2 linked regions of the Aliamphritea hakodatensis genome follow. The protein of the gene in region 2 interacts with the protein of the main gene of each other region in a pairwise test. Links are inferred from orthologs where the notes say so. Each region holds a gene or a part of one and is shown on either strand. Other genes may lie near its edges. The genes, in order: clpA and PCI15_RS20010.

Region 1 (4,537 bases), 1.7 Mb from region 2 along the record:
ATGTCCAAAGAAGATAGTATTGAAATGGAAGGCGTTGTCACCGACACACTGCCTAACACCATGTTTCGCGTAGAACTTGAAAACGGTCACGTTGTGACTGCACATATCTCCGGCAAAATGCGTAAAAACTACATCCGCATCCTGACTGGCGATAAGGTAAAAGTTGAGCTGACACCTTACGATCTGACCAAAGGCCGCATCACCTACCGCGCCCGCTAATTACGGTTTTCCGGCTCTGCAACTTATTAGCTAACTGCTGTTTACTGAAGCATCAATAGCTGTCCGCCAGCGCCGACCTTAATAAAAAAAACCGCTTGTTTTCACAAGCGGTTTTTTTATGCCCGGGCTTTACCGGTGCAGCAACAGCGGTTAAGCCATTGCCGCGACCACATCCAGCGCCAGTTCATTGTTATCATCAACGCTGATTTCGACCTCACCGCCCTCTTCAGACAGCTCGCCGAACAGAATCATTTCTGCCAGTGGCTTCTTGAGCTGCTCCTGAATCAGACGCTGCATCGGACGCGCCCCCATGGTTTCATCGTAGCCTTTCTCTGCCAGCCAGGTACGGGCTGCATCATCGATATTCAGCTGAACGCCCTTATCATCAAGCTGCACCTGCAGTTCAGTCAGGAACTTATCGACCACACCTTTGATAACATCCATCGGCAGAGCCTTGAACTGAATGATACCGTCGAGACGGTTACGGAACTCAGGGGTGAACATCTTCTTGATCGCTTCCATACCGTCAGTGGTATGGTCCTGATGCGTAAAGCCGATTGAGGCACGGCTCATCTGCTCAACTCCGGCATTGGTGGTCATTACCAGAATAACGTTGCGGAAATCAGCCTTGCGGCCATTGTTATCCGTCAGCGTGCCGTTATCCATTACCTGTAACAGCAGGTTGAATACTTCCGGATGAGCTTTTTCGATCTCGTCCAGCAGCAATACAGAGTGCGGCGACTTGGTAACCGCTTCCGTCAGCAGGCCACCCTGATCATAACCGACATAGCCCGGAGGCGCACCGATCAGACGGGAAACCGTATGCCGCTCCATGTACTCCGACATATCGAAGCGAATCAGTTCAATGCCCATAATACGGGCCAGCTGATTGGTTACCTCGGTTTTACCTACACCGGTCGGGCCGGAAAACAGGAATGACCCCACGGGTTTGTTCGGCTCTTTAAGGCCCGCACGGGACAGCTTGATTGCCGCAGACAGGGTATCAATTGCTTCGTCCTGACCCAGCACCACCATCTTCAGATTCTTATCCAGCTTTTTTAGCTGTTCCTTATCTGAAGCGGTGACATTATTCACCGGAATACGGGCAATTTTGGCCACCACGCTTTCCACTTCAGCCACATCAATCAGCTCGGCACGCTTCTCTTCAGGCACCAGACGCTGATAAGCACCGGCCTCATCAATCACATCGATTGCCTTGTCCGGCATATGTTTATCATTGATATAACGGTCAGCAAGCTCAGAAGCGACCCGCAGCGCATTATCGGTGTACGTGATCTCATGATGTTCTTCGAAGCGGCTGCGCAGCCCCTGCAGGATACGGTAAGTATCATCGACAGACGGCTCAAGCACATCCACCTTCTGGAAGCGGCGCGCCAGAGCACGGTCTTTTTCAAAGATGCCGCGGAATTCCTGAAAAGTGGTCGAGCCGATACAGCGTAACTGACCGGAGCTCAGCAGCGGCTTAAGCAGATTAGAGGCATCCATTGAGCCACCGGAAGCAGCACCCGCCCCGATGATGGTATGGATCTCGTCAATAAACAGGATCGCGTGGTCCAGCTTACGGATTTCATTCAGCAGACCCTTAAGGCGTTTCTCAAAATCACCGCGGTACTTGGTACCGGCCAGCAATGCGCCAAGATCAAGGGAATACACTGTGCTCTCGGATATCACTTCGGGAACAGAACCCTCGATGATCAGCTTTGCCAGGCCTTCCGCAATGGCTGTCTTACCCACCCCGGCTTCACCCACCAGCAGCGGGTTATTTTTACGGCGCCGGGAAAGGATCTGCACCACCCGCTCAACTTCATCATCACGGCCAACCAGCGGATCGATATTACCCGCTTCCGCCTCTTTATTAAGATTCACCGCATAATTGGCCAGCGGGCTCTTATCTTTCTCGGTGGAAGGGCTGGCTTCACTCAGATCATCCAGTGCGGCCGGCTCTTCTGAATCTGAAACCTTGGAAATCCCGTGGGAGATATAATTAACAATATCAATGCGCTCAATGCCCTGCTGCTGCAGCACATACACCGCCTGACTTTCCTGTTCACTGAAGATTGCCACCAGCACATTGGCGCCGGTTACTTCAGATTTACCGGAGGACTGTACATGGAACACCGCCCGCTGCAGCACACGCTGAAAACCGAGCGTGGGCTGTGTTTCAAGATCCGGGATATTGTCCGGCAGTAAAGGCGTAGTGTCCTCAATAAAAGAGGCCAGTGAGACCCTTAACTTATCAACGTCAACACCACATGCCTGTAATACAGAATGGGCCTCTGAATTATCTAACAAAGCCAGCAACAGATGCTCAACCGTCATAAATTCATGACGTTTTGCACGAGCACTATTAAAAGCCACACTCAGCGTATCTTCTAACTCTTTATTCAACATAATAATCGCTCCGCTACGCTTGCTCGACTTCACACAGCAACGGGTGCTTACTCTCCTTAGCGTACTGATTCACCTGAGTTGCTTTTGTTTCTGCGACATCCCGGGTATACACACCGCACACAGCTTTACCCTTAGTATGGACCGTTAACATAACTTGTGTGGCTTTTTCTTGATTCATAGAGAAAAAAACCATTAGTATTTCCACCACAAAGTCCATAGGGGTATAGTCATCGTTCATCAATAGTACTTGGTACATTGAAGGACGTTTTAGTTCAGGCTTTGCAACTTCTTCGACTACGCCGGTACCATGATCATGTGGATCCTGATCGTCGGCAGAACAACGGATTGTTGTTTGTAAATGACGCATATCACATTTCACAATTTTTACCAATTTTTATATCTCATAATGGGGAGTGTTGTAATGCTCGTCTAAGTCCGAAGAATGTTATAATTTTTTTTGCAGGAGGAATAATAAATTTGTTGTATCGGTAGTCCCTGCGAGACATTTTCAGAAACATGGAAGCACCTCAGCTGTAGTACATTGTATCAACAGAGGTCGTTCAGTTAACAGACCCACGGAGCTTAGGGTCGCAGTTTTAATCGGAAATTGGGGGACACCAATGTACACAGGGAAAGTCAAGTGGTTCAATAACGCCAAAGGCTTTGGATTTATTATATCGCAAGAACATGATGAAGACTTATTTGCTCACTATTCGGTAATTCTTATCGATGGCTATAAAAGCTTAAAAGCTGGCCAGGAAGTGAGCTTTGAGACGACACCGGGCCCTAAGGGTATCCACGCGATCAACATCAAACCTATTGAAGTTACGGCACTGGAAGAAGCGGAAAGTTCATAAGCAACTTCTAACCACTTCAAACGATAAAAGGCAGCTTACGCTGCCTTTTTTGTATCTCTCACACACAAACTGAACGCCCCTGCCCTCAGCCCATATGCTGAATAATCGCCTCCCCGAAACCCGAACTGGACACCTTTGTAGCCCCATCCATCAGACGCTCAAAATCATAGGTAACCGTTTTCGCAGCAATCGCACCGTCCATCCCTTTAATGATCAGGTCGGCCGCTTCAAGCCAGCCAAGATGACGCAGCATCATTTCGGCAGACAATATAATCGAGCCGGGATTGACCATATCTTTACCGGCATATTTAGGTGCTGTGCCGTGGGTCGCCTCAAAAATAGCCACGCGGTCCGATAAGTTAGCACCGGGCGCAATACCTATACCGCCCACCTCCGCAGCCAGCGCATCAGACAGATAATCACCGTTCAGATTCAGCGTGGCGACCACATCATACTCAGCCGGCCTGAGCAGTATCTGCTGTAACATCGCGTCTGCAATGACATCCTTGACGACAATTTCTCGCCCGCTGTCCGGATTCCTGAAGCTCATCCAGGGGCCGCCGTCCATCAGCTGCGCACCAAACTCATCTTTTGCCAGCTCATACCCCCATTCCTTAAAGGCACCTTCGGTAAACTTCATGATGTTACCTTTATGAACCAGTGTAAGAGACCGGCGGTCATTATCCACGCAATACTGCAACGCCTTACGCACCAGACGCTTAGTCCCCTCTTCTGATACCGGCTTAATACCGATACCGCACATCTGATCAAAACGGATTTTTGTGACGCCCATTTCCTGCTGCAGAAAGTCAATTACCTTCTGCGCTTCAGCTGTGCCCGCCTGCCACTCGATCCCGGCATAAATATCTTCAGAATTCTCCCGATAAATCACCATATCAACGTCACCGGGATTCACAACAGGACTGGGTACCCCCTGAAACCAGCGCACCGGACGCTGGCATACATACAGATCCAACTCCTGACGCAGGGCAACATTCAGAGAACGGATCCCTCCGCCGACAGGGGTCGTCAGCGGCCCTTTAATGCCC
Region 2 (11,618 bases):
GTACCCGGTTCTTTCTGGATAATATGCCTGCCAGTGACGCACCAAAACAGATCATAGATTTAGGCTGCGGCAATGGTTTACTGGGGATAGCGGCGGCCGGCAGCCACCCGAATGCCACCCTGACCATGGTGGATGAGTCCTTTATGGCAGTGGCATCCGCCGAACGGAACTTCACTTTTAATCACCCTGACCGGACAGCACACTTTCAGGTCACCGACTGCCTCACCGGCATTGCTGACAACAGTGCTGACCTGATCCTCAATAACCCGCCTTTTCATCAGCAAAATACCATTGGCGACTTTATCGCAGTGCAAATGTTTAAAGATGCCAAACGCACCCTGAAAACCGGCGGCGAACTGCTGGTGATCGGCAATCGTCATTTAGGTTATCACGTAACGCTGAAGCGGCTGTTCGGTAACTGCACAACGCAGGCCAGCAATAAAAAATTTGTCATCCTGCGCTGTATTAAACGCTAAGCCCGAACACCAAACGGCGACAACGCCCTGAAACACAAGGCATTGGCGGTAATATCGACGCTAAAAATAATACTGCCAACTGAGTTAATAGCAGTTATTATGTACACTGAAGCACGCAGTTTGCGCAGACAAATACCAGCCAGGTTATTGTGAAAGCCGGGAAAGCCCGGATCAGAAACTCAGCCTGTCGGGCCGGACCAGACACAAAAAGTGTATGCGTATCAACGCCACTTCGGCCACCCCGAGAAGTCTGAACCCTGAGATGAAAACAGAACGTTATTATTTGCCTTAACAGCCGGACCGCTATGCCGCTAACACACATTCGCCAGCCTGGTTTTCTGAATTTTACTGTTCGGCGTCCGTTGCAGGTTTTGCTGTCGCTGGCGCTGGTTCTGCTCGGTCACAGCGGGCAATCCTATGCTCAGCAGGAAGCCATGTATGACGAAGATCTGGCCTACAGCGATGACAGCTACGCGATCTCCGAACTGAATTATCTGGCCGATATTCCGCTGGTATCAGCGGCCACCCGGCTGCCACAGCAACGGCACGAATCACCGGCGGCAATCACCGTTATCGACCGGGCGGTTATTGATGCATCCTCTGCGCTGACCATTCCGGACCTGTTCCGCCTGGTACCTGGCATGATGGCTTACCACACCTCGTCCAATACGTCGGCGGTTGCCTATCACGGTATGAGTGACAGGTTCCCTTCCCAGATGGAAGTAATGGTTGATGGCCGCTCCATCTATGTACCGCTGTTTTCCACTGTCATCTGGGACACCCTGGGTCTCACGGTAGACGATGTTGACCGTATTGAAGTGGTCAGAGGCTCCAACAGTGCTACCCACGGTTCCAATGCGTTTATGGGGGCCATCAATATTATTACCCGCTCAGGTTTGTCCCACCCCGGCAGCAGCCTGAAATATACCAGCGGCAGCCACAATACCCAGAACTTTGAAGCCCGGCACAGCGGCAGTTATTCGCTTGGCAATTATGCCCTGTCTACCGGCAACCTCAGTAATGATGGCAGCGACACATTCGACGATAAAACAAACCGCCGGTATCTGAACTTTAATACCGTGGTCACACCCAACTTGCGGGACACTCTGACATTTAATCTGGGCTTCAGTGAAGGCTTCACGGATGTCGGGGATGTCGACAGCGCACCGGCTCTGGAAGAACGCACCTTTCACAACAATACCCAGCATATTAAGTGGCAGCGCATTCTTCAGAATGAAGCTGAGCTTGAAGTCCGCTATGCCCACAGTTACAGCAATCTTGATGCCGACAAACTGGATATCCCCACGGTACAACAGGCGCTGGATCTGACCAACCCGGCACTGATTGCCCTGATTCCAAACTTTATTGCCGCCAACCCGCTGCGAAAAACGTCAGAAGTCGGTGATATAGAACAACATGAATTAGAAATGATCTGGCGAAAACAAACCTCGCCAGCCAATCAGTTTATCATCGGCAGCGGTTACAAGTTCAACCGGGCCCGCAGCCTCGAATTACTGGATACCCGTGACTGGGTCAGCGAAGAACGTAGCCGGGTTTTCGGCAACTGGGAATACAGCGGTATCCGTAACTGGGTATTCAATGCAGGCGCAATGGTTGAACATGCCACTGCCGGCAACAGTGGCACCCGGATATCACCGCGCCTGGCGGCCAATTACCGACTGACGCCAACCAGCGGATTACGCAGTTCTGTCAGCCAGGCATACCGGATGCCTTCATTACTGGAAGCGAATCTGCAAACGGTGGTCTACAGCCCCGCCGGACTGCCGCCCGGAACCCCGTCAATTTATCAGATAGAAAGCCTGGCTAATGAGGATATTGAACCTGAGAGGCTGAGAACGCTGGATGTGGGATATTTTAAAAACTGGCCCGAATATAACAGCCAGATGGATCTGCGGCTATTTTACGAACGTATCGATAACGGTATTGAGACGGCTTTTCGCCCCCTCACCACAGCAACCGCCAGCAGCGACCACCGCTATCGGATTGAAGACAATGGCGCTGAATGGAATAACAGGGGCTTTGAAACCCAGATCCGCTACCAGCCCAACATGCTGTATAACCCACTGATTTTATTTAATTATAGCTATATTCACGTCCGGGGGTTTCGTAACCGGGGCCACAGTACTGTTGGCAACCCCGACAACATTGACCGGCTAGAGAACCGAACGCCGATGCACACCGCCTCGCTGCTGGCCAGCATTACCCTGCCGGATAACCTGCAACTCAGCCTGAGTCATTTTTATATGTCTGAAGTGGAATGGCTGGAAGGCAGCAGCGGTGGACCGAACCCACAATACAACCGTACCGATATTAAAGTCAGTAAGAACTTTAAATATTCGAACGGTAACGCACTGAAGCTTAACTTTATCGTGCACAACTTACTGGATGACTCGTATCCGGAATTTTACGTAGACAACCTGTTTGACCGGCGGGCTTATGTGCAAGTGGAACTGAGCTTTTAAGCGGCCACGGAATGTTATCGCCGTGCTGCAGATCACTGTCAGAGTTAGCATATGGATAAGTGTGAACTGACCAGAAAGCCCCTGACTTACGGGGGTAAAATAGTGTTTAGCCTGTTTGCCCTGCTAGGCATTATTAAAGTATGTGTTGCCAGCGCAGCAGCACAGGCACTTATCGTCCTGAGTAACGAGCAACAGCCTTACCAGATTGTTAACCGTGAAATTATTTTGCAATCAAAAGGCCCGGTCCCCCAGACCATTTCAGTGGATAACTTACGTCATCGCCCTGTCAGTTACCTGCAGCAATTTAATCCACTGATTACTGTTGGCAGTGCTGCAGCCGATTATCTGTTTGCCAATGCCCCTGACGGCAGTCAGATTATCAGCAGCTTTATCCCCAAACCCGGTTACCGGCGTTTACTGAACCGTTATGCTCACCGGCTGCAGCAAGTTGGCCATACCGCAGTTTTTCTTGACCAGCCATATCACCGGCACATCAGACTGGCACGGGCCGTACAGCCTGACGCACGCAATCTGGGGGTAATACTCGGCCCCACGACAGGTAAAGATCTGCCGGCACTGGAAACAGCCAGCAAGGCAATGGGCTTCAGGCTCAATCATGATGAGCTGGTCAGTAAGGATAATCCGTTACAGATGCTGCAACCGATTATGGCCGGTTCTGATATTTTTCTGGCCTTACCCGATCAGGCAATTTTCAACCGGACAACCGCCAAGTGGATCCTGTTTATGAGCTATCAGCAGCATATTCCACTGATCGGCTTTTCCCGCAGTTACGTCGATGCCGGCGCACTGGCTGCAGTCATTTCCACACCGGAACAGATCGGCCTGCAAACCGCCGAAATTCTGAATCGGTACAATGACTCAGGCACCCTGCCCCCGGCCGGTTACAGCGCGTATTTTTCCGTCATTACAAACCCTCAGGTCGCCCGTAACCTGAATATTGAATTACCCGCGCCTTCTCAGCTTGAAGCCCGCCTGAAAGAGGTTGAACAACGATGAGTTTGCTGCAGAACGGCTTCGCCAAAGGCATTCGCCTTAAAGTATTTACCATCACACTGGTACCGTTACTGGTGATGACGCTGATGCTGGCCGGTTACTTCATTTCTACCCGAATCGCGGATAACGAAACGGCTCTGATTGAGCGGGGAGCAACCATGTCCCGGCTGATGGCTGCGGCAGCAGAGTTTGGCATCATCTCAGAACTCACACCGCAACTGAAAGCCCTGAGTAAAGGGCCAATACAGGAATCCGACGTTAAAGATGTAATTTTCCTCAACGCAAGCGGACAACTGATTTACCGCTCCACAGAAATCGACTTCCGGTTTATTCCCCGACCAACGCCCACATACAACCGACACAACGGTTACTGGTTGTTCGCCACACCGGTGATGGCAACCGGCATTCTGATAGATGACTCGCGGGAATATTCTGAACCCCAGACACCGGAAATACTCGGTTGGGTTGTCATTGCAATATCCAGTGAATCCATGCGCGAGCGGCAGCTGGATATTATTATTAATACCCTGATTTTATTGCTGATCGGAATTCTGGTGACTTTTGTTGTGGCTGCCCGGGTCGGACACACCCTGACAGATCCGATTATCGATCTCACAGAACTGGTGGGTAAACTCCAGCAAGGGCAACTCTCTGCCCGGGCCACCGAACAGTCTGACGCCGAAATCGGCTCCCTGGAACGGGGCATTAACCTGCTGGCAGAACGGGTCCAGGCCTCGAATCAGTTGCTGGAAAGCCAGGTTGATAAAGCAACCCAGCGCCTGCGCAAGACCATGCAATATCTGGAAACCCAGAACCATGCCTTACATAAAGCGCGGGAACGGGCTGATCAGGCCAATATGGCCAAAGATGAGTTCCTTGCACGCATGAGCCATGAGTTGCGTACCCCGCTGACTTCCGTACTCGGCTTTACCGGCCTGCTGAAACAGACTGATCTGAGTTATGAACAGCAGGAACATTGCCGGATCATCAGTCAGACATCTACCATGCTACTGGCAATCATCGATGACATTCTGGATTTCGCCAAATTGCAATCCAATGCCATTCATCTGGAAAGCATCCCGTTCAGCCCGGAGGAGTGCATTCACAGCGCCATAGAAATGCAGGCCCAAAGTGCTGCAACAAAAGGGCTGGAGCTGGTTTATCAGGTCAGCAATGAGATCCCGCCGGTGGTACTGGGTGACCCGATGCGCTTACGTCAGGTGGCCACAAACCTGATAGGCAATGCTATCAAATTTACTGAACACGGCCATGTCATTGTCAGCCTGAAACGCCTTGAAAGTGAGGATGACTCTGTACGGATAGAATTGACGGTACAGGACAGCGGAATCGGCATTGATCCGGAACAGCAGGCACACCTGTTCAGCGCATTTTCACAGGCTGATTCTTCCATTACCCGCCGTTTTGGCGGCTCAGGTCTGGGCCTGGTAATCGTTCGTAAACTGTTGGAGCTGATGGCTGGGGAAATACGGCTGAACAGCATGCCCGGACAGGGAACTGAATTCATCTGTGCACTGAACTGCCTGCCGGCCGCCTCTGCGCTGACCGGCACCGCCGCCCATTCCCTGACACACACCAAAGAACTGATTATCTATGACCGGCACCGCAGCAGTTTACAGGCCCTGACCCAACTGGCAGAAAACAGCGTGGCCCGGGTCTATCCATGCCGTACTCTGGAACATCTGAATAACTATATTGAACAGGCACCCGGCATAAACAGCGCGCTGATTTTTGGTCTGAGCGCCGATCCGGATACGGCACGTGAACAAAAGCGGCATATTCCGGCGCTGTTCCGGGGCTTTAAAGGCAATATCCTGTTATTGGTGCCGTCACTCAACAACGATGTCAGCGAGCTCACCCGGGGCCAGAACCATCACAACATCACCGTGCTGACCAAGCCCCTGCGCCGGGTCAACCTGAGCAAGTGGCTAAGCCACTCAGCAACAAAATCCGGACAGCCGCAGCTCATCAGAAAACTGCCAACCCTGACACCTGGCACCCGGGTACTGATCGCCGAAGACAATGACTTCAACCGTTTATTGCTGAGCCGGATAATGAGCACTGCCGGCGCGGTGGTATCTGAAGCCATTAACGGTTTACAGGCCATACAGCTGGCTGAACAGCATCAGCCGGATATCATTCTGATGGATGTCCATATGCCCCGGATTGACGGCATTGAAGCAACCCGGCAGATTCGCGGGCTGATGCCGAATGTGCCCGTCATAGCCCTGACAGCCAATGTGGTATCCAGTGAAGAACAGGCCCTGAGCGACGCCGGCGTCAACCGCATTGAATACAAGCCAATTAACGATACCCGCCTGCTGAATACCATGCGGCTGTTACTGAAACAGGAACAGGGCAGCTTACCGCCGGCAGCACGTCCCCACGATGAAAGCAGCGCAACGGACCTGAGTAATTACAAACTCAGCGCAGAAGACCTCCACGCTGAACTGTTGCGCCAGTTAGCCGCGCTGCAACAGGGGTTTTCCGCTCAGGATATCGGTAAATTACGTAATCATGCCCACCAGCTGACGGGACTTGCAGGCTTATTCGAACTGCCGGCGCTGGAACTGGCCAGCCTTGATTTAAGCCAGGCAATAAAAGCGGCCAATATAAAGGACAGCTGGCACTGCCTGTGGCGGTTACAGCGTTTGATCGAACACCATCAGTATCAGGATAATACTGAAGATGACTAAGGAACCGGCAAACAAGTCTGAAACGCCTCTGGCTTATTCGCAAGTTCTCTAACCCTGTGGGCTAAAAACCTGGGCCCCGGAAACCGGGTCAGAAATCCCGGCTGACTGGCGTATGCTTAATAATATGAATGAGTTTGTCCGCCTGTTCCTGAATATATGCCCTGCCGGCGGCATCATACAAACGGCCATGCAATCCGGGCTTAACCGGTAAATCAGTTAAGCCTTCATCGAATTCATAGCAGTGACGGCGGATCGTTTCCAACGCTTCATCATGAAAAATCGGCGAGCCCAGAAAGACCGCCCATGCCTGCTGATCGGTACTGCCTTCACTGACCCCCTTTAACAGCGCCAGCACAGCTTCCCGGCTCGGCCGGTAGGTGGGTGTACGCCCAAAGACCAGTGCGGCAATCAGCAATAGCAGAAACAGTAAGGTAACAAGAAAAACAACCAGAAACTGCATAGCGACTCAGTGATAACGGTCGAACGGATGCTGACGCAGCTTCCCGGCGGCGGTCAGAATGGCCTCTTTATGCGTGTTTTCCACGTCATCCATTAACTGCATATGAGGCAGTTTCTGTTTGGTTTTTAACGCTTTCCATTCCTTTAAGCGCGGAATATGCCGGGTCTTCTCGTATACCTCACTGAAGACAGCAAAATCATCATGCAAACACAGCTGGGGGTCCAGATTATCCAGCAACATCCGGCATCTGATGGAACCTTCAATCACTGACATTTCATCATTCATCAACGTCTGGGCAATGACCTGCAGGCTCTCCACCAAATATGCACGGTGTTCCTGAGCTTTCGTTGCCACGTCTTCCAGACGGCGCTGATTCTCTTCTTTCCGGGCCTTCTGCTGCCCCAGTAACCGTACAATGAACCACAGAGCCCCGGCACTGACCGCCAGCCCGACAACAATTAATCCGTAGACCACAGCCTCAGACATTCACAACCTCGATTATTTTCATTCACTATGTTGTGTATTATCCCCCAAAACCGGCCCCAGCTATAGGGGCCGGGCCGGTTCTGACAGAAAACAGTGGCAATCCTGCGGACACTTTTTATTTTAAAGTGCTGCCGTCAGCTGTAGTTGCTGAATAAAGCCAGCCCGGTAACCAAAACGGTCGACACCTTTAGCATCACGGGCAAGGTCAGCCAGAGACTGCCAGCTGAACGCCGACAATGCCTGATGATTGCGCAGCTTCTGGCCATAGCCGGCAACAGCGGCAGCGAAACGGAAATCCTGACTGCAGGCGGCGACCGGCTGACAACGGCTCCCGGTACGCACCGCCACCGCCTGTTCTTCACTGCTCCCGCCCTGCCAGGTTTTATAACGCAGGCGGATATGACCAAGTTCACCTTCGTTAATCTCCGGAACATCCTGCTTAACGGGCTGATAACGCAACGGATAGGTTTGCGGCTGATTCTGTAGCACTAACTCATACAGAGCAGTAACTGTCTGTCCCGCACCGACCTCACCCGCATCGGTACGTTCATCCAGAAAGGCTTCATCAGCCAGCTGACGGTTTTCATAACCAATCAGCCGGTAGCTCTGAACTACCGCAGGATTGAACTCCACCTGGATCCGGGCGTCCCAGGCCAGGGTATGAAAATTTGCCGTCAGCTGTTCACTCAGTACTTTGCGGGCTTCCTGCAGGGAGTCGATATAGGCAGCATTGCCGTCCCCGGCATTACTGAGCGTTTCCATCAGCTGATCATTATAATTGCCGTCACCAAAGCCCAGCACACTCAGGCTGACACCCTGCTTTCGCTGCCCACTGATGTATCGTTCCAGTTCTTTTATACCGGTCATGCCCAGATTAAAATCACCGTCGGTGGCCAGCAACACCCGGTTCACGCCCCCCTCAACCAGGTGCTCAACTGCTGTGTTATACGCCAGCTTTAACCCCCCTTCACCATAGGTACCACCGCCGGCATCCAGTGCATCAATGGCCTGCAGGATTTTGCTACGCTGGTTGCCGGGTGTAGCATCCAGCACCTGGCGTACATTGCCTGCATAGGTGATCAGGCTGATCCGGTCATCAGCATCCAGCTGTTTTACCAACAGCTTCAGTGACTGTTTAACCAGCGGCAGTTTGTTGGCATCATTCATTGAGCCGGAGACATCCACCAGAAAGACCAGATTTGCCCCTTTATCGCTGCTGATATCCTGAGCCTTCATCGCCACTTTTAACAGACTGGCATCAGCATTCCACGGGCTGACGCCCAGCTCGTAGCCCAGAGACAGCGGTTTGCCAGTATCCGAAACGGGATAGTCATAGCTGAAGTAATTCACCAGTTCTTCGGTCCGTACCGCATCCACCGGCGGTAACCGGCCATCGTTAATGAAGCGCCTCACATTGGCAAAGCTTGCTGTATCGACATCCAGACTGAAAGTGCTCAGCGGTTGTGTTTGCGGCGACAGGTACGGGTTATCATCAAACGTCTGGTAATTCTCATAGGACGGTTCCGGGTGAATAATCCCGGGCTGAATTATCCCGGAATTAACAAAGTACTCCTGCATGGCAACAGCATCCGCCTGCATACTGCGCTTCACCATCTTCGACGCGCTCAGGGCTTCCTGTTCCTGCATCACTTCCGGCACCGGCTGCACCTGCACCGTTGGCTGCTGACCCGTCTGCCGGGCACAGCCGGCGACGGTTGCAATAACAACAGCCGATACGGCCAATGCAATATATGTTTTCCTGACTGACATACTGAATTCCTCGCATAAAGTATTTGCACCTATGCTAAGTTTTCAGCAGGCTATGTACTGATACCAGATCCAGACAAAAACGGGCTTCTGATTTTATAGACTTTATGTTATGGCAAACTTATACAGTAAAATTCACCGGCTGAAAGCGCAGGGCTGGACCTGGGATGAGTTTCTGCACCGGATCAGCCTGATTTATCCGCCGGGGATTGATGAAAAAACCCTGTACGGGCTTTACCGGCAGCCACACCGCAAGGCGTCCAGGCATATTCGCCAGATTCTCGAGCAACTGCATGATCAGTGTTTTCCCTCGCCTTTCCCGGCTGCTGCAGAGGCCCTGATCGGCCTCTATAACCGGCAGGTAAATACCCCCCGCCACCCGGATCTCGCTGCTGAACAGCAGGCACTGAGCATTTTCCTGCAGGAAGCCCGGCAACACGGGCCGCTTCTGTACCGAGCCAGGCTGTACTGGCTCAGTGGCAATATTCAGCTGGATCAGTTGGGCGTGTTCCGGAAAAACGGTAAGCTCAGACAATTAACCGCCGCTCAGCAACAGGGCATAGCGTTTTATCAACAGAGCCTGTCACTGCTGGAAGAGTCGCAGCAAAGCGCTGAATTACCGGCGGATATTGATGCCTTTACCTTTTATAAGCTACGGCAAAACATGCTGGCCTGTTACCTTAACGCCCTGACACCGGATGCCCGCAGTGAGAGCAGTAAACTGCTTGAGTATCTGGAGGCCTGCGATTTTATCTGCAGCACCAAACAGCTGCTGACGGCCGAGCCTTTTCAGTGGTTACCGGCCCGCAACGGACTGCGGTTCAGCTCTCTGACCCATAACGCTGAAGACTGTCACTGGTTTTACCAGGCCCTGTGTACCGCAAATAAAGCCTTTACTGATCTGCACTACAGCCCTGAAAATACACCGTCTGTTGTCAGCAGCATTGAGTTCCGCTGGGCAATTGAAAATGTTTTATGAAATCTGACACATAAAGGAATGGGATATGACCCCGGTACGCTTGTTTATTGCGTTTATTATCAGCCTGTTACTGATCAGCTGTGCAGTCGATTATCAGCAGGAACGCGCACCTGAGCAGAAAAGTCAGCAACAACAGCAGAGCAAGCCTGCCGCCAGCAGTATTGAGCAGGAGTCACATGAAGCGGTACAGGATTCAGCCGAACCAGCCCTGAAACGGGCACCGACCGATGATGATGATGACGATATGTTACGGCTTGATTAGACCTTTCAGATCAAATTCAGAAGCGGCCGGGCGGCGCTTCTGAATCTGCTGAAAAATAACCTGTCTGTCAGGTTTACAGCTCGTCGATACGGCGACGCAGCTCATCGACTTTGCGGGTAACAACCTTTTCCAGGTGATCCAGCTCTTCGATTAAATGTTCTTTCTTGTCTTTTGCCTGCTTCTCACCGGCAACTAACTGATCCAGTTCTGCAACGGCTTTCAGAAAGTATGGAGAGGCTTCAGTTGTATCGCGGAACGGCACAAAACCGCTATCCGTCGGAACAGCCTTATGGGCACGCTTAAACTTAAACTTCTTGCTCTTTGCCATCCACTCGCCCTGATGGCGATGCAGATAGATCTTCAGCACGTCGATATCATTTTCGATGCGCGAAGAGTAACGCTGGATATCGTACGGATCTTCGATACCCATTTCTTTCAATGTTGGAAATTTTTCAGCAGACATCAACCCACTCCTTGTAAAAAATTGACAAACCATGGCCATTATAGGGCAGTCAGAGACAATTCTTAAGAGAGTATTTCTAACGAATGACCCAGAATGAGTTCATCAGTTTACATTATCGAAAAAAACTGAAAACTGGCCGGTGAAAGTGAATCGTTACTTACCCTGTACAGTCTTTATCTAAAGGGCTCAGGAAGATATGTCAGATGATCCAGCAGCGTTTTGAAATCCAGCCCCCAGTCATCTGCCAGTTCATCAGCATTCTTTTTGAGCACCTCTGACACGACACAGGGATAGTGCCGGCAATAAATCACAACGTTCTCAAAACCTTCCATATGAAAAATGACTACATGTGAAAAATATTGACGAATAATTGTCACAACCTGAAGCAACACCGCCTGCTCAGTCAGCAAGAGATTCACAACCAGACAACCGGTGAAATGCATCCGTTCATACAGACTAAGCCAGAGCGATTCTTCCAGCAGCCGGTCCTGACAGCCATCTGATCCGAACAGGT

What was found.
Region 1: the proteins of PCI15_RS20010 (region 2) and clpA interact in binary tests that used the Escherichia coli proteins (3 or more experiments, as listed by UniProt). The link is inferred for Aliamphritea hakodatensis from one-to-one orthologs.

Annotation. Positions count from the first base shown.
Region 1 is NZ_AP025281.1:2,753,478-2,758,014, forward strand. The notes cover bases 1-2,993. They hold clpA (ATP-dependent Clp protease ATP-binding subunit ClpA), read right to left. Parts: upstream 2,632-2,993; coding sequence 370-2,631; downstream 1-369. Other genes in these bases: infA (translation initiation factor IF-1), read left to right, coding at 1-219; clpS (ATP-dependent Clp protease adapter ClpS), read right to left, coding at 2,645-2,993. Also shown: more of clpS, read right to left, coding at 2,994-2,998; PCI15_RS12740 (cold shock domain-containing protein), read left to right, coding at 3,252-3,488; icd (NADP-dependent isocitrate dehydrogenase), read right to left, coding at 3,574-4,537. UniProt on the Escherichia coli protein: ATP-dependent specificity component of the ClpAP protease. It directs the protease to specific substrates. It has unfoldase activity. The primary function of the ClpA-ClpP complex appears to be the degradation of unfolded or abnormal proteins.
Region 2 is NZ_AP025281.1:4,409,369-4,420,986, forward strand. The notes cover bases 3,573-6,887. They hold PCI15_RS20010 (ATP-binding protein), read left to right. Parts: upstream 3,573-3,972; coding sequence 3,973-6,687; downstream 6,688-6,887. Other genes in these bases: PCI15_RS20005 (ABC transporter substrate-binding protein), read left to right, coding at 3,573-3,976; PCI15_RS20015 (hypothetical protein), read right to left, coding at 6,776-6,887. In the rest of the region: PCI15_RS19995 (methyltransferase), read left to right, coding at 1-476; PCI15_RS20000 (TonB-dependent receptor plug domain-containing protein), read left to right, coding at 782-2,959; more of PCI15_RS20005, read left to right, coding at 3,011-3,572; more of PCI15_RS20015, read right to left, coding at 6,888-7,147; PCI15_RS20020 (DUF2489 domain-containing protein), read right to left, coding at 7,154-7,633; PCI15_RS20025 (vWA domain-containing protein), read right to left, coding at 7,754-9,403; PCI15_RS20030 (hypothetical protein), read left to right, coding at 9,513-10,379; PCI15_RS20035 (hypothetical protein), read left to right, coding at 10,405-10,641; PCI15_RS20040 (DUF3461 family protein), read right to left, coding at 10,715-11,104; PCI15_RS20045 (spermine/spermidine synthase domain-containing protein), read right to left, coding at 11,278-11,618. UniProt on the Escherichia coli protein: Member of the two-component regulatory system UvrY/BarA involved in the regulation of carbon metabolism via the CsrA/CsrB regulatory system. Phosphorylates UvrY, probably via a four-step phosphorelay.